3 regions of the Janthinobacterium sp. 78 genome follow, and region 1 is predicted to be linked to each of the others. Evidence: predicted binding sites of a transcription regulator. Region 1 holds the regulator's gene; each other region holds the start of a gene.
What was found. The regulator HrcA, encoded in region 1, represses chaperone genes, less so after heat shock. The targets are predictions, from matches to a motif close to TTAGCACTCNNNNNNNNNGAGTGCTAA.
Positions count from the first base shown of each region.

Region 1 (7,210 bases):
CCAGCAACTTCATGGTGACATTCACGCCCACGCTCATGTTCGGCGCGAACATGATGGCCGTCTTTTCAGCGGCGGCGGCAATGGCCGCCTTGCCCGCGTCATCGAAACCGGTGGTGCCGATGATCATCTTGATGCCATGCTCGGCGCAATACGCCAGATGCTGCAAAGTGCCTTCGGGACGCGTGAAGTCGATCAGGTAATCGGCGCCGGCCAGGCCGGTGGCCAGGTCGGACTCGATCAGCACGCCAGCCGGCTTGCCCAGGAAAGCGGCGGCGTCCTGGCCGACGGACGGTGAACCAGCGCGGTCGAGCGCACCGGCCAGCACGGCGTCGGGGGCGTTGCTGACGGCTTCGATCAGGATATGGCCCATGCGGCCACTGGCGCCAGCGATGGCGATTTTCAGTTCAGTCATTTTATTCTCTTACAACAACTTATTTGGTGGGTTCGGCAGCAGGTGCAGGCTCGGCGGCAGGCGCCGTTGCAGGTGCAACGTCAGGCTTGCTCACAGGAATGGCAGGAGCGGCATCGGCCGGCACGGGCACGGCGCTCGGCGCCACGGGCGACGGCACGGCGGTGGCAGGCACATCGGCCTTGGCGAGCTTGGCGAACGGCGACGGACCGGCGATGCGGTCGATGTATTCTTTCTCGGTCGGCAAGTTGCCGCCTTCGAAACGTGCCACCTTGCCTTCTTTATCAAAGAACACAACCACGCGGCTGCTCGTGGTTTCGCCACTGCCCCGGGCCAGGCGGAATGGATAATCCCAACGGTCGGCATGGAAAATGTCGGTCAGCAACGAGGTGCCGAGGACGAAACGTACCTGATCGCGCGTCATGCCCACTTTCAACTGGGCCAGCATCTCTTCGGAGACAAAGTTGCCTTGTTGAATATCAGGACGATACGGCGAGAAAAACCACATGAATTTTTGCAACGGCGTAATGGTAGTCGTTTGTGCGCCCTGTTCAGGAACCACTTCCTTGCCTTCTTTTTGGCTGGCTGCCGGCTTTTCGCCAAGGATGCCACGGCTGGCGCAGCCGGACATGGCCAGCGCGACACAGACCATGCCTGCCACGACTGGTGCTCGAAATGAAATACGGTGCCAGAGAGATGGCAATACAGCCGGTGTTACGCGCATAAATGACCTCAATTGGATGAACAAAACGCCAGGAGTGACCGGCCTGCCAAAAAATGCATATTTTGGCACTCCCCGACAAAACGCTATATGATAAAGCACCTGACCCACATACGAGCAACAAACATGAGTAACAATCCTAGTGATCTCAAGGCAAGCGGCCTGAAAGCCACCTTGCCACGCCTGAAGATACTCGATATCTTCCAGAGTAGCCCGGTACGCCACCTGACAGCAGAAGACGTCTATAAAATTCTGCTGGCCGACAATATGGATGTCGGTTTGGCAACTGTCTACCGTGTCCTGACCCAGTTTGAACAGGCAGGCTTGCTGAACCGCAACCATTTTGAAACCGGCAAGGCGATTTTCGAACTCAACGAAGGTTCCCACCACGACCATCTGGTGTGCCTCGACTGTGGCCGGGTCGAAGAATTCTTCGACGAAGAGATCGAAATCCGCCAGCAAAAAGTGGCTGAAGAGCGCGGCTTCAAGATCGCCGAACACGCTTTGGCCATCTACGGTAACTGCATCAAGACGGCTTGCCCGCATAAAACCGCCTGACCCACGCTTGCCGCTCCCACGGGGCGGCTGGCAGTACGATTAATGATGGCTGAGTGCGCTCGACAGTAATTTAGCCGTGATGTCGACGATCGGAATGACGCGCTCGTAGGCCATGCGCGTCGGTCCGATCACCCCCAACGTTCCCACGATCTTGCCGTTGACTTCATACGGCGCCGTCACCACGCTCATCTCATCCATCGGCACCAGGTTCGATTCGCCGCCGATGAAAATCTGCACGCCCGTCGCCTTGCTCGACACGTCGAGCAACTGCATCAAGCCCGTTTTTTGCTCGAACATGTCGAACATCTGGCGCAGCGAATGCATATTCGATGACAGATCGCTCACGCTGAGCAAGTTGCGTTCGCCGGAAATCACCATGTCGTCGCTATGGTCGGCCATCGCTTCGCTGCCCGCTTCCACGGCCGCCTGCATCAGGCTGCCCATGTCGTCGCGCAACTGGCGCAGTTCGCCCTGCAGGCGTACGCGCACGGCGTCGAATGACAGGCCGCCATAATTCTGGTTGATATAGTTGGCCGATTGCACCAGTTGCGCCGGCGTGTAATCAGCCTCCGTCAGCAATAAACGGTTCTGCACGTCGCCGCCGGGGGCAACGATGACGAGCAGGATGCGCTTTTCGGACAGGCGCAGGAATTCGATTTGCTGGAACACGGATTCGCGGCGCGGACTGAGCACGACACCGGCAAACTGCGACAGCGACGACAGCATCTGCGCCGCGTTGGCGATGGTTTTTTGCGGCTGCGGCGTCTGCAGGCGCATGCGCGACTCCACCATGTGTTCGTCCAGATGCCGGACGGTCAGCAAGGTGTCGACAAAAATGCGGTAGCCGCGCGGCGTGGGGATGCGTCCGGCCGAGGTGTGCGGACTGGACACATAACCGAGCTCTTCCAGATCGGCCATGATGTTGCGGATCGTGGCCGGCGACAGGTCCAGGCCGGAAATTTTCGACAAGGCGCGCGAACCGACCGGCAGGCCGTCGGCGATATATCGCTCGACCAGGGCTTTCAGCAGTGTTTGGGCACGTGTATCGAGTTGCATGGTGTCTCAGGTAAGCAAATATTCTTTAAACAAACACATTGTTAATCAAGCGGCAACAACAGTGGCCGAACGTGCAGTAACAGCACCTATTATGCACGTTCGCCCGCCCTGCGGCGATCAATCTTCCAGTTGCCCCTGCAGCCACAGCAGCAACTCGTCAAAGTTGCCGCAGATGGCGTCGGGCTGCACGCCGGCGGCCAGGTGGGCATCGCTGCCCTTGCGGTTCATCCAGACGGCACGCATGCCCGCCCCCTGCGCTCCCGTCACGTCGAAATACAGGTCGTCGCCCACATACACGGCTTCATGCGGCGCCACGTCCAGCGCCGCGCAGGCGGCCAGGAAGATGCTGGCGTCGGGCTTGGCCACACCAAACTCGCTGGCGGCGATCGATACCTTGAAATGCTGCGCCAAACCGATAATTTCAAGGTCTGCATTGCCATTCGAGATGGAGCCGAGCAGCATGCGCTGGCGCATCCAGGCCAGGCCAGGCAAGACGTCGTCATACGGCTGGACACGGTTGCGCGCGGCCAGGAAGTGCACGATGGCCTGCTCGACCAGGGCGGGATCCTCGCCGGCAGCTTCGAAGGCCGACAGCAGGCCGGCGCGGCGCAACTCGATCAAATTGCCATGGAAATGCGGTTGCGCATTGAGCATGGCCAGGCGGTGCTGGCGCAGCACCTCGATGGAAAACTGCTGCGCCACCCGGGGCGCATGCGTGGCCAGCCAGTCATGCAGCAGGGTTTCGGCAGCGGCAATCACGGGCGCGATGGGCCACAAGGTATCGTCGAGATCGAACAGGATGGCCTTGGGCGGCACGGCGGGTTTGACAGGGGCAAGAGACATGGGACTCACAATAGGATGCTGCGTCACGCTGCGCAGAGTGTAGCTATTGTCGCACCGATCGCCGCCGCCGGCTTGGCTGCGCCTCCGTGAAATGGGGCCGGGCCAGCGCTTCCCGGCGAAAAATTGTTACAGGGTGATACAAGGCAAGATCATTCGGCTTGCCAGATAGACTAAAATAGGCGCCATTCCAATGCGGCGCCAGCGTCCGCGTTGCGCTACCCAACCTGATTCGTTTTGGAGAATGTATGAAAAAATTGTACCTGCGCTCGATGCTGGCGGCGGCTTGCGCCGTCACACTGGCAGCTTGCGGCGGCAGCGGCGGCAACCTGTATCTGAGTGGCCAAGTCTCCAATCTGGCAAAAGATGGCCTGATTCTGCTGAATGATGGCGAACGTTTGTCCGTTCCTGCAGGCCAGTCCCAGTTTGTATTCACCAAGCTGGTCAAGACCGATGACCGCTACGACATCAGCATCGCGCAGCAGCCAAAGGGCGCCGTGTGCACGATTACCAACGGTGTCGGCAAGGCAACGAGCTATTCCGCAAGCACGGCCGTGGTGAGCTGCGTGACCAATACCTACCCGCTGACCGGCACGATCACGGGCCTGACCGCCGGCGGCTTGCACCTGGTGATGGGCCCCAACGGCATCAGCCCCCTGGCTGGCGCCGACTCCTACACATTCGAAAAGGTCGCTGACGGCGCCCCATACAGTATTTCCATACTGCCTCCACAGCCAACGGGCCTGACGTGCCGCTTCCAGGGTTCCACCAGTGCCGACGGCAGCGATACGGTCGGCACGATGGGCTCTGCCCCCACGACCGCGGCCACACTCGACTGCACGCCGCAGTAATCCTTGCGATCCGTCACCTAATTTTGGAGAAATACATGAAGTTATCCTGCCTGCGCCCACTCGCCGCGCTGCTGCTGACCCTGGGACTGGCCGCTTGCGGCGGCAAGGCCTCGTATGATGTCAGCGGCACCGTCAGCAACTTGAACAACAATGGCCTGATCCTGGCCAATGGCGGAGAAGAGCTGCCGATTGCAGCCGGCCAGACCTCGTTTACCTTTAAAAAGCGCATCGACTATGGCACCGACTACAACATCACCTTCAAGCAACAACCGGCCCATATGACTTGCGGCATCAGTAATGGCTCCGGTTCGGCTGGCCATTACGTCAACATCAGCGCCGCTGTTTCTTGTTCACAAAATACGTATAGCGTGAGCGGCACGATTTCCGGCCTGACGGTAGACGGCTTGGTGCTGATTAACGGTAATGTAACAACCACGGTGGCCAAGGATGCCAAGACCTTTACCATGGTCGGCGCTGTCGCCGATGGTACTACCTATGGCGTCGGCGTCTCCACCCAGCCGAAGGGGCTGCTGTGCGTCGTACAGCCAGGCACAGGCGCTGGCACCATGGGCAGCGCCAACGTCACCACCGTACAGATCGCCTGTAATCCGGCCTGAGGTGCGGGAACGGTAGCCGCCATGCGGCTACCCGGAAGAGATATCACGTAAATATATAATTGATATTACAAAGATAAATTGGAGTTATATGTGGCGATGCAGCATAATGCATCTGTCTCCTCCAACTCTTCCAAGAATTGGATTTAGCCCGCTTTTACCAGCGGGCTTTTTTTTTGCCCAAAATTTCTCAGGCGGCAGGCGTTTGCAAACCAGGCTGCAGCATGTGCACGATGCTGGAGAAATCCTGCTGCGCATAACCGGCTTGCGCATGCATCTGGTACAGCTGGCGCACCAGGCCGCCCAAGGGCGTGGGCGCGTTTGCCGACAATGCCGACTGCTGCGCCAGGCCCAGGTCTTTCAGCATCAGCGCCGTGCCGAAGCCGCCCGTGTAATTGCGCGACGCGGGCGTGCCGTCCATGACACCGGGCCACGGGTTGTACACTTCCAGGGTCCAGTTGCGGCCAGAACTCTTGGCCATGATGTCGGACAACACTTTCGGATCGAGGCCATGCGCCACGCCCAGGTTCAGCGCCTCGGCCGTACCGGCCATCAGAATACCCAGCAGCATGTTGTTGCAAATCTTCGCCACCTGGCCAGCGCCCGCCTCGCCCGCATGGAAGATGTTCTTGCCCATCTTTTCCAGCAAGGGACGCGCCTGCTGCAAGGCCGCCACGCTGCCACCGACGATGAAGGTCAGGGTGCCGGCCGCCGCGCCCGCCGTGCCGCCCGAGACCGGCGCATCGAGCATGGCAAAGCCGCGCTCACTGGCCGCCTGCGCCACCTGGCGCGCCACGTCAGCCGCGATGGTGCTGCAATCGATGAACAAGGCACCGGGCTTGGCCGAGTCGAGCACGCCGCCGGCGCCCAGGTACAGTTCCTGCACGTGCTTGTTGGCTGGCAGCATGGTGATGACGGCGTCGGCCGTCTGCACGGCTGCGCTGGCGGATGCGGCCGCCGTGGCGCCTGCTTCAACCAGCGACGCCACTGCCGCTGGCGCCAGGTCGAACACGGACACATGGAAGCCGGCGGCCACCAGGTTGCGGGCCATCGGCGCGCCCATGTTGCCAAGGCCGATAAAAGCGATATGTTGCATGGTAAAAATCTCCTGTTCTTTTACTGCAGGTCGCGCAAAGGATGGCTATCCCATGGCGCCGTGAAATATTCATTGAGATACGTTGCGCCGACGTCGGCCAGGCTGGCCGGCTGCCATTGCGGCGTATTGTCCTTGTCGATCAGCAAGGCGCGCACGCCTTCGCTAAAGTCTGCGTGGGCACAGCATTGCACGGCAACGATGAGTTCCAGCTGGAACACTTGCGCCAGGCTCATGTGCCGCGTGCGGTCACGCATGGCCCAGACCAAAGCGGCCGAAGTGGGCGCGCCTTTGGCCAGCGAGTGGGCCGCCTTTTGCAGCCAGGCCACGTCGCCGTCATAGGCGGCAATGGCGGCCACCACTTCGGGCAAGGTAGGCGCTTGCGTCAGCACGGCGATGGCGTCGAAGTTGGCGCGCACTTCCGAGACAGGCAGCATGGATACCGGCGCCGAAAAGCCGCGCAGCAAACGGCCCAGCTGCTGGTGATTCGCCTGCGGGCTGGCTTGCCATTGCGCCAGCGCCAGAGAGTCGAGCACCATGGCGCGCTCTTCCTGGTGCAGGAAATAGTCGCCGAGGCCCGTGAACAGGGCATCGGCCGCGTTCATCGGTGCGCCCGTCAAGCCCAGGAACAGGCCGCTGCGTCCCGGCATGCGGCCCAGGAACCAGCTGCCGCCCACATCGGGGAACAGGCCGATCGTAATTTCCGGCATGGCGATGCGCGTGCTTTCCGTCACCACCTTGTGGCTGGCGCCCGCCATCAGCCCCAGCCCGCCACCCATGACGATGCCGCCGCCCCACACCAGCAGCGGCTTTGCATACGTATGGATGCGGTGGTCGAGCCGGTATTCCTCGGCAAAGAAGGCCAGCGCCTGCGGATTCGGCACGACACCAGGCTGCTCGGCAACTGCCGAACGCAGGCTGCGCACATCGCCGCCCGCGCAAAAAGCCTTGTCGGTCGACGACTGCAGCACCACGCAGGCGATCTGTGCATCGTCCGCCCAGCGCACGAGGGCGCCATCGATGGCGCGGATCATCTCCAGCGTCAGCGCGTGCAAGGACTTCGGTGCA
Region 1 covers NZ_QENT01000001.1:6,029,019-6,036,228, forward strand. Annotated here, with positions in the region: gene dapB (4-hydroxy-tetrahydrodipicolinate reductase) at 1-412, opposite strand, end outside; gene C8C92_RS26530 (outer membrane protein assembly factor BamE) at 432-1,133, opposite strand; gene fur (ferric iron uptake transcriptional regulator) at 1,257-1,688, shown strand; gene hrcA (heat-inducible transcriptional repressor HrcA) at 1,728-2,744, opposite strand; gene C8C92_RS26545 (HAD family hydrolase) at 2,862-3,587, opposite strand; gene C8C92_RS26550 (hypothetical protein) at 3,833-4,435, shown strand; gene C8C92_RS26555 (hypothetical protein) at 4,471-5,052, shown strand; gene mmsB (3-hydroxyisobutyrate dehydrogenase) at 5,240-6,145, opposite strand; gene C8C92_RS26565 (enoyl-CoA hydratase/isomerase family protein) at 6,166-7,210, opposite strand, start outside.

Region 2 (7,210 bases), 730 kb from region 1:
GCTGTATGCGCGCAAGCAGCGCCCGCGCATGGCCGTGGGCGCCATGTTCACCCTGCTGTACGGCTGCGCGCGCTTCTTCACGGAATACTTCCGCACGCCGGACTGGGAAGTCGTGTGGCTGGGCGTGCCGATCACCTCGGGCCAGATGCTGTCGCTGCCGATGATCGTCGGCGCCATCGCGCTGCTGGTATGGGCATACAAAAGCCAGGTGATGGGCACCCCGCCCACCAAGTCGCGCGTGGCGGACGCCTGATCGGCTGCCCTAGGCCTTCAACCTGCTGGTAATCACCGTCCATTGCGCCGGCGTCACCGGCGTGATGGACAAACGGCTGCCCTTCTTCAACAGCAGCATGTCTTCCAGCTCCGGCATCTGGCGCATCTCGGACAGGGGCAGCAGCGCCGTCTTCTTCACGCCGCGCACGTCGACGCTGATCCAGCGCGGCTGTTCAAGCGTCGCCTTCGGGTCGAAATACTTGCCCCCCTCTTCAAACTGGCTGTGATCGGGATACGCGCCGCTGGCCACTTCGGCCACGCCCGCCACGCCCGGTTGCGGGCAGCTGGAATGATAAAACAGCACGCCATCGCCCGGCCGCATGCCATCGCGCATGAAGTTGCGCGCCTGGTAGTTGCGCACGCCGAACCACGGCATGGTGTGCTGCGGCGCGGCCATCAGGTCGTCGATGCTTACTTCATCGGGTTCGGATTTCATCAGCCAATATTGTTTCATCTAGACTCCGTGTGAAAGCGACAGACGTAAAAAAACGGTTGCGCATGATGCGGCAACCGTTTTCAGTTGTACTTACAAATGCAATGCAAATTAGGCCCCGCCTGTGCCGCTATGCCGGCATCCCGAACCAAACGGTTCAAGGTGGTCACGTTAGTTCAATTTCGGGTTCGTCGAACGAGCGACGCTCACTCCCATCAAACAAAATTCGCAACCGATGCGCATAAATGGTTCAAGGAATATATGGCAATCGCGAACACCGCAGGGTAGACCCAAGTTTACTCCTTTGCTCGCGCATCGCAAAGACAAATCGTACTGTGTCCGCTTAAAATCCAATTAATAACACCGAACAAAACCGTAGCGAGCGGAAGTGAATTGTGGTCGAGAAGCGCAACTGTGCGAATGCACAGAGAGCATCGCAGGCCGCAAGTCGCGACGCGCAGCAGGTTTGGTTCGGTGTTTAAAAAAGGTTTTCCTGGGGCGTCAATGCGCTATCCAATACCGTGTGCATGGCCGAGATTTTCTGCTTCACTTCGAGGATCGTCAACTCCGACAGCGGACCTTGCGGCGACTTCACGGAGAGGAATTCGGCGGCTACGCCTAGGGCGGCCAGCACGGCGATGCGGTCATTGCCCTTGACCTTGCCCGCGTCGCGGATGGCTTTCATTTTACTATCGAGATAGATTGCCGCTTCGCGCAGTGCGCGCTCTTCACCGTCGCGGCACACCATGCTGTAGGACTGGCCCATGATATTGACATCGACACGCGGCATTACGCTTCCTTCTCGTTCTCGGCAATATAGGCACCCGCTTCCGAAGCGGCTTGCTCCAGGCCAGCTTGCACCAGTTCGGGAATTTTTTCCAGCAACGCTTCCACCCGCTCCTGCGCCTCGCGCATGCGCTGCACATACAGGGCGTTCTCGGCGGCCAGCGCGGCATTGTCCTTGCGCAGTTGCGCGTTTTCACGGCGCAGCGCATGGGTCATTTCGGCCAGCAGGCCTATTTTGTCGGATAATTCGTTGAATTCGGAAATCATCCCGCCACTATAGGGCGGACGCTCCATGGGCGTCAATCGAATCACGCCGCTGTCACACATATTTACATCAATGCAGGGCAGTTGGCGGACAATACAGGCTTTTTCCGGCGCTTTTCGCCAAGTGCGCGCATCTGCCGGCGCCGCGATGGCAGCGTTTTACTCGTCGACGTAATCGGCTTCGATATCGAGTCCGCCATAGCGGTTTTCGCACGAGCGGCGCACCAGCGTCTGTTGTCCGCCCTTGCCGTCAAGCACCATCGTCAAATCGCGGCAAGTACGGCGGTAGCTGCCAGGTTTGGCGTCCGTGCCCGAGGGCGTCAGGCGCACTGCCAGCGGTACTGCATTGCCCAACCCCTTGTTGCTCCACTGGCGCGTCTTGCCATCCTCTTCATCTTTCAAAGTGCGCACGGCGGCCGTCAGCAAGGCTTGCTGTTCCTTGGCATTCAGCTTGGCGATGGTGACGTCGGACAGGAAAGGCGGATACACGGCGGGCGCCGGGTCCTTGCCCTGCACGTCCCACTTGCCGCTGTTTTGCGAACAGGTGCGCCGGCTCAGGTCTTGCGACTTGCCGCCCGCCGTGACGACGAATTTCAGGTCGCGGCAGATGTGTGCCTTCAGGCTGTGTTCCGTCATGCCGGAGTTGCTGAAGTTATACGTGACTTTCACCAGCACGCCACTGTCGCCGCCGTTGTCCCACACATGCGCTTCCTGGTCGTCGTCGTCCTTGTTGAGGTCGTTGAACAAATCGCCCAGCAGCCTCTCTTTTTCCTGCGGCGTCAGGGTGGCCACGGTGATCTCGTCGGCGATGCTGGGCGTGTGCGCGGCGGCATTGCCCAGGCAGGCAAAACCGAGGACGGCGGCGCCCAGTAGGCGCAGGGCGGGACGGGAAAGAGTCGATGGCATGGTGAGTGAGCTTTCAGGTGCGAATGGCGATATTGATATGCAATTCTAATCATCTTATCAAAGTCCATAGTAAAACTCTGTTTCCTGTGCGTACAGGAACGCCGTCCGCCCGGAGGGCATGCTAGAGTCGCTGATGTTGCTGACGCCCGGGAGCGAGGCTTGCGTTTGCGCAAACCCTGCGTAAATGCAGGCTGCGCGGAACGTCTAAGCTTATCTTCCCGGAGAATAAGCCCTTGAATAAGCCCCCTACCGTCCCTATAATTAGCACTCGTTAGTAGAGAGTGCTAACAAACTCTTTCGTAGCAATCCTCAGGACTGATGGTGCATGCCGGACAACAGCAGGGAACGCTACGCGGCGGGCGACGCCGCGATGCACCACTGCTCAAGCCGACACGCACCGATGCCATGGGGTTTGCTTGACCGTTGCGGGCTGCTTTCAACGGCGGTCACTGAAAGCAGGTCTGGCGCTGTGCCGGACATGTATTCATTTAGCAACACTTATCCATTGAACTTTAAGGAGTTTTGTATGAATCTGCGCCCATTGAACGATCGCGTCATCGTCAAACGCCTCGACCAGGAAACCAAAACTGCGTCCGGCCTCATCATTCCTGATGCAGCTGCTGAAAAACCGGATCAAGGCGAAGTCCTTGCCGTAGGCAATGGCAAGATTCTCGACGACGGCAAAGTCCGTCCTCTGGATGTCAAAGTGGGCGACCGCGTCCTGTTCGGCAAGTACGCCGGCCAAACCGTCAAAGTTGACGGCGATGAGCTGCTGGTCATGCGCGAAGAAGACATCATGGCGATCGTCGTCAAGTAATTGTTTCCACGTTGTAGACAGATACATCCCGAAACTCAGGAGAATTGAACATGGCAGCTAAAGAAGTAGTATTCGGCGACGCAGCGCGCGCCAAGATGGTCGAAGGCGTCAATATCCTCGCCAACGCAGTCAAAGTAACGCTGGGCCCGAAAGGCCGCAACGTCGTACTGGAGCGCTCGTTCGGCGCCCCTACCGTCACCAAGGATGGTGTGTCGGTAGCGAAAGAAGTTGAACTCAAAGACAAGCTCATGAACATGGGCGCGCAAATGGTCAAGGAAGTTGCTTCCCGCACCAGCGACAACGCCGGCGACGGCACCACCACCGCCACCGTGCTGGCACAAGCCATCGTGCGCGAAGGCATGAAGTTCGTTGCCGCCGGCATGAACCCGATGGACCTGAAGCGCGGTATCGACAAAGCAGTTGCTGCGACCGTCGAAGAACTGGCGAAAATCGCCCGTCCTTGCACCACGACCAAAGAAATCGCCCAAGTTGGCGCGATCTCGGCGAACTCGGACTACTCGATCGGCGAGCGTATCGCTGAAGCGATGGAAAAAGTCGGCAAAGAAGGCGTCATCACCGTGGAAGACGGCAAGTCGCTGAACGACGAGCTGGACATCGTTGAAGGCATGCAGTTCGACCGCGGCTACCTGTCGCCATACTTCATCAACAACCCAGAGAAACAAGTTGCCGTACTGGACAGCCCATTCGTCCTGCTGTGCGACAAGAAAATCTCGAACATCCGTGACCTGCTGCCGGTACTGGAACAAGTCGCCAAAGCTGGCCGTCCACTGCTGATCATCGCAGAAGACATCGAAGGCGAAGCGCTGGCCACCCTGGTTGTGAACAACATCCGCGGCATCCTGAAAACGTGCGCAGTGAAAGCACCTGGCTTCGGCGACCGCCGCAAAGCCATGCTGGAAGACATCGCTGTCCTGACCGGCGGCCAGGTGATCGCTGAAGAAGTCGGCCTGACCCTGGAAAAAGTGACCCTGGCCGAACTGGGCCAGGCGAAACGCATCGAAGTGGGCAAGGAAAACACCATCGTCATCGATGGCGCCGGCGAAGCAGCATCGATCGAAGCACGCGTAAAACAAGTGCGTGTACAGATCGAAGAAGCGACCTCGGACTACGACCGTGAAAAACTGCAAGAGCGCGTCGCCAAACTGGCTGGCGGCGTTGCCGTGATCAAGGTTGGCGCAGCCACCGAAGTCGAAATGAAAGAAAAGAAAGCCCGCGTTGAAGATGCACTGCACGCGACCCGCGCTGCCGTGGAAGAAGGCATCGTGCCAGGCGGCGGCGTAGCCCTGCTGCGCGCACGCGCCAACATCACGGTCAAGGGCGACAATCCTGATCAAGATGCCGGTATCAAGATCGTCCTGCGCGCAATGGAAGAGCCACTGCGCATGATCGTGCAAAACGCTGGCGAAGAAGCTTCGGTCGTCGTGGCAGCCGTACTGGCTGGCACGGGCAACTACGGCTACAACGCTGCCAACGGCACGTATGGCGACATGGTGGAAATGGGTGTTCTGGATCCAGCCAAAGTGACCCGTTCGGCGCTGCAAAACGCCGCTTCGATCGCTTCGCTGATGCTGACAACCGACTGCATGGTCTGCGAAATCGCTGACGACAAAGCAGGCGGCGGCATGGGCGGCGGCATGGGTGGTATGGGCGGCATGGGCGGCATGGACGGCATGATGTAATGTCCGGCATCCCCGCGCGCAGGCGACGGCACGCGGGGATGCATCGCCGGGACAGGACAGGCAGACCAAAAGCTGCCAGCGCCTGCCCGGCAGCCCCGAAAGCTATCTTCTACGGAAGGTAGCTTTTTTTTCGCCGATGTATTTGGCAAACCCGTTTGGCAAACCCGTTTGGCCATACCATTTAGCAAGCCCGGCGATTGCCCGCCTGCACTTTTTGCTTTAGCATGGCCGCCATCGTCCTTCTTTCCCATGCCACCATCATGCCGCCACGCGCCTCTTCTTCCAAAACCACCATCATTGCCGGCATCCTGGCCGGCTTGCTGGCCGCCGGGCTAGTCGCTTTCTACGTGCACCAGCAGGGCGCGCCGCACGCAAGCAATGCCCCGGCCGCGAACAGCCAGGCGGCGCAGGAGCAGAACGCGCGCGCCGTCGATGCGCTGCTGGCGTTGCCGGAAATCAAGGCGTGGTCGGCGCATATCGAAAAGGCATCGGGCGGCCGCGCGCATGGCGCCGTAATGGAAACGTCGCCCGAGACGCGCCTCGTCGATGGCGTCGCCAGCTATCAGCTGAGCTTTTTCGAAAGCACGCCGGACGCAGCCCACCGCTGGGAAAGCTTTGTCGTCACGCCCGATGGCAAGCGCATCCTCGTCGACGACATCGTCACAGGTGACCTGATCAGCCTGGAACAATGGCGCAAGGACAGCGCGCCCATGCAGCGCATCGCCATACAATAACGCCCTAGGCCGGCGCCGCGCCGCGCACGCGCGCCACCCACCACACCGTCCACAGCGACAAACCCGCCGCCAGCCAGCCATTGATGCCATAGCCGCTGATATGGCCGGCCGCGTCCGTCTGCAGGGTCAGGCCGCCCAGCCAGGCACCGAGGCCACTGCCCAGGCTTTGCAAGGCCGAATTGGCACTCAGAAACGCGCCGCGCTTGTGCGGCTCCGGGATCGTCGTCAGCAGCGCCTGCAGCGGTATCGTGCGTCCCGAGACGAGAGCCATAAAAAACGGAAACACCAGCATCAGCGCCAGCAGCGGCAACTGGGGCAAGTGGGTCATGAGCAGCAGCGGCGCGATCGACATCAGGGAGACCCAGCGGTACACCTGCTGCTTGCCGACCCGGTCCGCCCAGCGGCCGATCAGGCGCGCCGTAAAGATCGTGGCGCAGCCGCCCGCCAGATACACCCAGGTGACGTCGGCCGGCGCCAGCCCCAGATTGCCCACCAGCACAGGCGAGATGAAGGGAATGACCAGCATGCCGGCCGTCATGTTAACGATGGACAAGGCAAACGCTTCCAGGTGGCGCCGTTCCCGGAACAGCGCCAGCAACTTCGGCAGCACCTGGCGCAGCGGCGTGGGCGCCGCTCCCATGTGCGCCGTCAGCGAGGGCAGCACGCGCGCCGCGCCCAGCCAGATCAGCAGCGACAGCACGACCAGCAGGAAAAACGGCGAGGCCCAGCCAAAGTGTGCGGCCAGCACCACGCCGATGGGCACGCCGCCCACGGCCGCCATGGCAAACGAGGTCATGACGATGCCCGTGGCCGCGCCGCGCCGCTCGGCGGGGATCACGTCGCCGATGATGGCCATGACGATGGCGCCCAGCACGCCGCCCGTCAGCCCCGCAAACGCGCGCGACCACAGCAGCACATGAAAATTCGGCGCCAGCGCGCAAGCCAGGTTCGACACGGTAAACAGGCAAAACATGGTCAACAGCAGCTGCTTGCGGTCGAAGCGGTCGATATACGTGGCCGCCAGCAAGCCGGACAGGCCCGCGCACCAGGCATACGCGGACACGGCGCCCGAGACGGCCGCCGGACCGATGTGGAACGCCTGCATCAGCTGGGGCGCCAGCGGCATCATCACCATGAAATCCATGATGACGGTAAATTGCGTCAGCGCCAGCAGCCACAGCATCGCGCGTTCGCGCGCCGGCGTCAGGGCCGCGCCAGCGGACATATCAGGGGAAGGGTTCGGTACAGGTTTCATGCGGCAGATCTTAAGGATGGCGGCGGTGGACGGCAAGGTTTA
Region 2 covers NZ_QENT01000001.1:5,301,308-5,308,517, forward strand. Annotated here, with positions in the region: gene lgt (prolipoprotein diacylglyceryl transferase) at 1-253, shown strand, start outside; gene C8C92_RS23370 (EVE domain-containing protein) at 263-727, opposite strand; RNA gene ssrS (6S RNA) at 818-995, opposite strand; gene C8C92_RS23380 (cell division protein ZapA) at 1,185-1,496, opposite strand; gene C8C92_RS23385 (DUF904 domain-containing protein) at 1,496-1,786, opposite strand; gene C8C92_RS23390 (hypothetical protein) at 1,916-2,662, opposite strand; gene groES (co-chaperone GroES) at 3,189-3,479, shown strand; gene groL (chaperonin GroEL) at 3,530-5,179, shown strand; gene C8C92_RS23405 (hypothetical protein) at 5,404-5,913, shown strand; gene C8C92_RS23410 (MFS transporter) at 5,918-7,168, opposite strand.
Region 2: the regulator HrcA is predicted to act here: its motif matches at 2,924-2,950, upstream of groES (co-chaperone GroES).

Region 3 (7,210 bases), 4.8 Mb from region 1:
GTCTGGCCCAGTGTCGAAGGGCGCCAGCACTATCTGGACCTGGCGGCGTCCCTGCGGCCCTTGCTCGATGAAGTCGATGGGTTCATTTCCATCGAGCGCTTCTGCAGCTTGAGCGAGCCAGGCAAATTGCTGTCGCTATCCTTCTTTCGCGACGAGGCGGCGCTGGCGCAGTGGCGGCAGCTGGAAGCGCACCGCGCGGCGCAGTCGGCCGGCCGGCAGGGCGTATTTGACGATTACCGGCTGCGCATCGCCGCCGTCGTGCGCGATTACAGTATGCTGGACCGCCAACAGGCGCCTGCCGACAGTCGCCAACGTCACAGCGTTTAGCGGGGCAGCGCGCCCTGCGTGATTTTTACTTTGACCCGATACGTGGCCGCGGCCGCGTTGAGGGCGGGCGGCGTGGCCGGGTCGACGTCGAGCAGGGTGAACGTCAGGTGGTTGACGCTGACGGAACTGGCGGCGCCGGGCATGGAGTCGGACAGGACGATGTCGGTGGCACCCGCGCTATTGAGCAAACTGAAGCTGTAGCTGACATAGCCTTTCCACACGCATACGGCGCCCTTGCGGCAGCGGCTGTCGTTGACGCGCTCGAGTTTCAGGGTATCGGTGGCCGTGATGGCGACCTGTTCGCCCGGCGAGAGTACGTGGGTGACGCTGCGCGGCGTGTTTTCCGCGTCGCCGGCGCTGCCGGCCGCGCCGCAGCCAGCCAGTACGGCCAGGCAGGCGATGAGCAGGGGCAGCAGCAGGGTACGACAAGAGTGGTTCAGAGTAGACATGTTTTTCCTTTCAGGTAGAACGTCCCGGGCGTGCTTGTTCGCACGTGGGATAAAATGATAGTAACAAAATGATATTTTTCCGGCGCACTATTGGCGTGCTGCCGATGAATTGATGCGCCGGCCACGCGGCGCGCCGATTACTGCGTAAAATGGCTGTTTTGAAAATCAGGAAACAACCATGAAAAAAACTGCCCTGGCGAAAAGCGATGCCAAGAAACTGATGGGAAAGATGAATGTTCCCGGCGCCGGTGCATTCGGTAAGGAAGCGGTGGTCGTCGACCGCCGCGAGCAGCGCAAGCGCGATCAGGCACTGGGCCTGGTGCCATTCGCCGTCAAGCTGAACAGCGATCTGGTGTTGCAATTGCAGACCCTGGCCAAGGAACGCGATGCGGATCTGAATGAATTGGTCGCCGAGCTGATCACCAAGGGCTTGGCTGCAGCATAAGGGCTGACAATGTTTATCTGTTGATAAATATCATTTGTAAAACTAAAAGGCGCCTTGCGGCGCCTTTTGCATTGCGGCATTGCTTGTGCTTACACCCAGGCGGCCAGCGCGCCCTTCATTTTTTTCAGTGCCGCCACTTCGATCTGGCGGATGCGTTCGGCCGATACGCCGAACTCTTCTGCCAAAGCGTGCAGGGTGGCGCCGGAACCGTCGTCGTTGGCCAGCCAGCGCGCTTCGATGATGCGGCGCGAACGGGCGTCGAGCTTGCTCAAGGCCGTTTCCAGGCCTTCCGATTGCAGACGCGTCACTTGTTCCGCTTCCAGCACCTTGGTCGGCTCGCTTTGCTCCGACGACAGGTAGGCGATCGGCGAAAACTTGTCGTCTTCATCGTCGGTCGGCGATTCCAGGGCGATGTCGCGTCCGCTCAAGCGCGTTTCCATTTCGATCACTTCTTCGCGTTTCACGTCGAGCAGCTTGGCCAGCGCATCGATCTGCTTCGGCGTCATCGCATCGAGGCCCGTCTTGTGGCTGCGCAGGTTGAAGAACAGCTTGCGCTGTGCCTTCGTCGTCGCGACCTTGACCAGGCGCCAGTTTTTCAGGATGTACTCGTGCATCTCGGCTTTCACCCAGTGCATGGCATACGATACCAGGCGCACGCCCTGGTCCGGGTCGAAGCGTTTCACGGCTTTCATCAAGCCGATATTGCCTTCCTGAATCAGGTCGGCGTGCGGCAAGCCATAGCCCAGGTAGCCGCGGGCAATCGAGACCACCAGGCGCAGGTGCGACAGCACCAGTTCTTGCGCGGCGGCCAGGTCATTTTTTTCGCGCAGGCGTGTTGCCAGCGAGATTTCTTCATCGTGGGTCAACATGGGCAGGCGGTTCACGGCCGAGATATAGGCGTCGATATTGCCCAGATTGCCAGTGAACCCGAGGCCCAGCGCATTACTTTTGGTCGGAACCAATGCGGATGTAGCGGACATCATAGTCATGTTTTCTCCCTCGTAGTCTTGCTTTGTTCCAGTTGGCCATGTCACGCGACGTGGCCCGATTGTCTGTTCGTTTTGCGTATGTGGTCTTGCACTTGCAGATCGCGGCACCATCTTCATCTGGCGTCCATGGCGGTTCTGCTGTTGGTATGTCCCTATATTAGCACTCTCTGCTTGAGAGTGCCAATCAGCACATTTAATCGTCCTGATAGCCTAAATGCTATGGCGAATGAATGCTTGATAAATGTGTATGAACGGTGATCTGAACAGCGCTGCAGGCCGCTTCACGACAACGTAGCTAGTCTACGGCCTCTGGCTGAAGCGAACCTTAAGAATACTTGCTAAATATCAAGATAACAGCATTGTGGGGACGCATGGCGGCGCCTGCGGTGCCGCCATGGGAGGGAAGGCAAGGTCAGTTCAGGCGCGCCAGGTGGCGCTGCACGCAGAGGAAGGCGCCGATCAGGCCCAGGCCGGCGCTGACGGCCAGCAAGCCGGCCATCGGCAGCGGCGCCAGCGGCACGAGCTGGAATTCGGACGCATACAGGCGGGCAAACTCGGCAATCGCGGTATTCAGTGGTTGCATGGCCAGCGCCACCGCGCCCAGGGCCAGCGCACCGGCGCACAGGCCCAGCAGGGCGCCCGTGTAATAGAAGGGGCGGTGGATGAAGGTGTCCGTGGCGCCGATCAGTTTCGAGATGCTGATTTCATCGCGCTGCTGCATCACTTGCAGGCGTATGGTATTGAAGACCACGGCGATGACGGCCACGCCCAGGGTAATGGCCAGCAGCAGCAGCACCAGGCGCAGCACGCCCAGCAGGGCCGCCAGGCGCTTGACCCAGGCCGAATCGACTTGCGCCGACTCCACGAATGGCAGGTGGCGCAGCTGCTCCGCCACCGCATCGACATCCTGCGCTTCGCTGGCGCTGCTGAAGGCATCGAGTTTCAGCACATAGCTGTCGGGCAAGGGATTGTCGCCCAGGGTGCTGAGCACGTCGGCCAGGCCGTTCTTGTTTTTCAGGGTATCGAGCGCCTCTTCGCGCGCAATGAAGACGATCTTCGCCTTTTGCGCGCCGACGATCTTGCGCATGGCGCCCGCCAGGGCCACGGCTTGCTCGCGCGGCGTGTCGATCTTCAGGAAAACGCTGATTTCCGGGTCGACCGACATCTGTTCCGACATGGGACGCACATTGTCGAGCATGGTCAAGCCGGCGAACGGCAGCGACAGGGCGATGGCGACGACGAGCACGTTCAACAGGAAGCCGCCTGGCGACTTGCGCAAATGGATCAGCGCCGAACCGAGCGCGAAGCGGTGTTGACGGAACCAGCCTCTCATGCCTGCTCTCCCTGCACATCGTCGGGGCCGGGGGAGGGCGCAAAATCGGGATCGGGCGGCGCGAAGACGGGCGCCTGCGTGGCCTTGTCGATGGCGACCAACTGGCCGTTTTTCAGGTGGATCACGCGGGCGGCGGCGTCGAGCATCTGTTCGTCATGGCTGGAAATGAGGCAGGTCACGCCCACCGAGTGAAACGCTTTCAGGGCGTCGAGCACCTTGTTGGCGCTGGCGCGGTCCAGGTTGGCCGTCGGTTCGTCGGCCAGGATGATCTGTGGCCGGTTGACGATGGCGCGCGCGATGGACACGCGCTGCTGTTCCCCGCCCGACAGCGACAGCGGGCGCGCCATGGCGCGGTCGAGCAGGCCCACCTTATCGAGGGCGGCACGCGCGCGCTGTTCGGCAGCAACTTTATGCGCGCCGACGACGAGCAGCGGCAGCATCACGTTGGCCAGGATGGAGCGGTCGTTGAGTAGTTTTTGCTGCTGGAAGATCAGGCCCATGTTGCGGCGCAGAAAGGGCACGCCGGCTGGCTTGATCTTGGCCATGTCCTGGCCATTGACGATCAGCTTGCCCGAGCTGGGGCGCTCCATGGCGGCGATCATTTTCAGCAGGGTGGACTTGCCGGCGCCGGACGGGCCGGCCAGAAAGACCAGCTCGCCTTTGGCAATGCTCAGCGAAATGTCGCTGAGGGCCACGGCATCGGCGGAGTATTGCTTGGAGACGTGCTGAAATTCAATCATGTATGGGCTTATCCGAGCAGCGCTTCGACAAATTCGGCAGCCACGAAAGGCTGCAAGTCTTCAATTTTCTCACCGATGCCGATGAAATACACGGGGACGGGGCGTACGCGGGCAATCGCCGCCAGCACGCCGCCCTTGGCGGTACCATCGAGCTTGGTGATCACCAGGCCGGTCAATTGCAGGGCATCGTCGAACGCTTTCACTTGCGTGAGGGCATTCTGGCCCGTGTTGCCGTCGATGACGAGCAGGGTTTCATGCGGCGCGCCTTCCATGCCCTTGCCGATCACGCGCTTGATTTTCTTCAACTCTTCCATCAGGTGCAACTGCGTCGGCAAGCGGCCTGCCGTGTCGACCATCACCACGTCGATGCCGCGCGCTTTTGCCGATTGCACGGAGTCGTAGGCCACGGCGGCCGGGTCGCCCGATTCCTGCGAAATGACGGTGACGTTGTTGCGCTCGCCCCAGACCATCAGCTGCTCGCGCGCGGCGGCGCGGAAGGTGTCGCCCGCAGCCAGCAGCACGGACTGGTTATTCGACTGCATGTGCTTGGCCAGCTTGCCGATGGTGGTGGTCTTGCCGGCGCCATTCACGCCGGAAATCATCATCACCAGCGGCTTGTGACGGCCCAGCTCGAAGCGCTTTTCCAGCGGCGAGAGCAGGTCGGTCAGCAGCACTTTCAGCGCTGCCTTGACGGCGGCGGCGTCGAGCAGCTTGTCTTCCTTGACCTTTTTCTTCAATTCCGTGAGCAGGAATTCGGTGGCGTCGATGCCCGCGTCGGACATCAGCAGCGCTGCTTCCAGCTCTTCGTACAGGGCGTCGTCGATCTTCGCGCCGACGAACAGCACGGATAAGGTGTTCGAGGTTTTTGACAGGCCGGCTTTCAGGCGCGTCATCCACGATTTTTTCTCGGGTTCGGCGGCCACGATCACGGGCACGAGTTCGGCTGGCGCGCCGCTCAGGGGCGTAACGGCAGGCTGCGGTGCAGGCGGCGTGGCGGCGGGAAGGACGAGGGGCTCGGCTGGCGCAGCCTCGGGAGCGGTGGGTTTTTTCTTGAAGAAACTAAACATGGATGTGTGGTGGCGGGTGCTGACCTAAGGCCCGGCGGCGCCGGACACTGTGTTACGGGCTATTCTACCAGAGCGCGCCCGGCCCTTCATGCTTTACTGTTCGATTGGCAACATTGCGCGGCTATCCACGGAGATCGCCGCAGTTGCGGCGCTTTCCAGCCGGATCAATGGGTTTGCAGGGCCCGCGCCTGATGGCGGCGGCGCCAGTCGGCGATGCTTTCCTCGACTTGCCGCAAGTCCAGCACATGCAGGAACGCCGGTGGCTGCCTGGTCAGCACGGGGCTGCGTCCGCCAGCCCATAACTCGATGTCTGGCGGCAAGCTTGCATGCAACTGCTGCAGGCTGTCGCGCGTCAGCCGTTGCTTGCTGGCGCTGGAAAACGACAGCGCCACGATGTCGGCACGCTGCGCGCGGGCGGCCGCGACGATGTCCGCCAGCGGTGTTTCCACCCCCAGCGACATGCAATGGGCGCCAGCCGCCGCGCACAGCGCCTCGGCCATCAGCAGCCCCAGGCCATGCCGCTCCTGCGGCAAGGTACTGAGGACGATACGCGGCGTGCGCGTCGACGGGCTGCTTGCCTGCGGCAGGGAAAAAATGGCATGGCGCATCACCGTTTGCAAGGTTTCGCTATACAGATGCTCTTCATACACGGCCAGGTCGCCGCAAGCCCACGCTTCGCCCACCATTCCCGTCAGGGGCGCGATGACGTCGATGGTGAACGCTTTCAAGCCCAGCACGGCCAGCGCCTGGCGCAGGGCGTCGCCCAGTTCCGCCATCTGGTGGCCACGGCACAGGGCCAGGTAGCGTTCGAGCTGGGGTGCCCGGGTTGACGGCGCCGCGCTGCCGGCGTTGGCCAGCTGCTGCAGTTGCACGGTACTGTGTTGCATGATTTTGCCCGGACGAAATCCGAGGTCCAGCAGGCGCTTGACCATGCGCAACTTCTGCACTTGCTCGGCCGGGTAGCTGCGCTCGCCAAAGGCGTCGCGCTGGGGCTGGGGAAAGGCGTAGCGGCGCTCCCACACGCGCAAGGTTTCCTTGGCCAGTCCGGTATCGCGTTCGACATCGCTGATGCTGAAGGCGGAAGTGGGTTGCAGGTCAGTATCCATACCAGGGTGGCTTTGCTCGCTTGCGGAAGAACGTGGCATGCATTTTACGCCTTCCGCCGCCCCTGACCAAATAGCTGAATCCGATTAGACATTGCCGACGTATAAGTTTGTGAACGGCTCAGGGCACTCATTGACATAAATCAATATTTCATCGATTATCCATGAGGCTCGTTTTGTCCAGGACAAACTTAACACAGGTGTATTCATGAAAATTGCCGTCGTCGGAGCAGGAATTGCAGGTTTGTCGTGTGCCTATCGCCTGGCGCAAGCCGGCCAGGACGTCACCTTGTACGAAGCGGGTGACTATTTTGGCGGTCACAGCCATACGGTGGACGTCACGCTCGATGGCGTCACGCATGGCGTCGACACGGGTTTTCTCGTATTCAATCACGCCACCTACCCGAACCTGGTGCAACTGTTTGATGAACTCGGTGTCGAGGCGGCTGATAGCGACATGTCGTTTTCCGTGAAAATGCCGCTCGGCACTGCGTCCGATGCGCGCGTGCTGGAATGGGCTGGCGCCAATTTCGATACCGTGTTTACCCAGCGCAGCAATCTGCTGCGCCCCGCCTTCCTGCGCATGCTGCGCGATATCGTGCGCTTCAACCGTCAGGCCAGCGCCCTGGCCACGGCCAGCGTGGCGGCGCCGGCCCTGTCGCTGGGCGAGTTTCTCGACCTGCACGGCTATGGCGATGAATTCCGCCACTGGTATCTGCTGCCAATGGCCGCCTGTATCTGGTCGTGCCCGGCGCGC
Region 3 covers NZ_QENT01000001.1:1,265,684-1,272,893, forward strand. Annotated here, with positions in the region: gene C8C92_RS05600 (antibiotic biosynthesis monooxygenase) at 1-327, shown strand, start outside; gene C8C92_RS05605 (hypothetical protein) at 324-776, opposite strand; gene C8C92_RS05610 (hypothetical protein) at 955-1,221, shown strand; gene rpoH (RNA polymerase sigma factor RpoH) at 1,311-2,210, opposite strand; gene ftsX (permease-like cell division protein FtsX) at 2,623-3,543, opposite strand; gene C8C92_RS05625 (ATP-binding cassette domain-containing protein) at 3,540-4,283, opposite strand; gene ftsY (signal recognition particle-docking protein FtsY) at 4,292-5,350, opposite strand; gene C8C92_RS05635 (MerR family transcriptional regulator) at 5,515-6,495, opposite strand; gene C8C92_RS05640 (FAD-dependent oxidoreductase) at 6,662-7,210, shown strand, end outside.
Region 3: the regulator HrcA is predicted to act here: its motif matches at 2,368-2,394, upstream of rpoH (RNA polymerase sigma factor RpoH).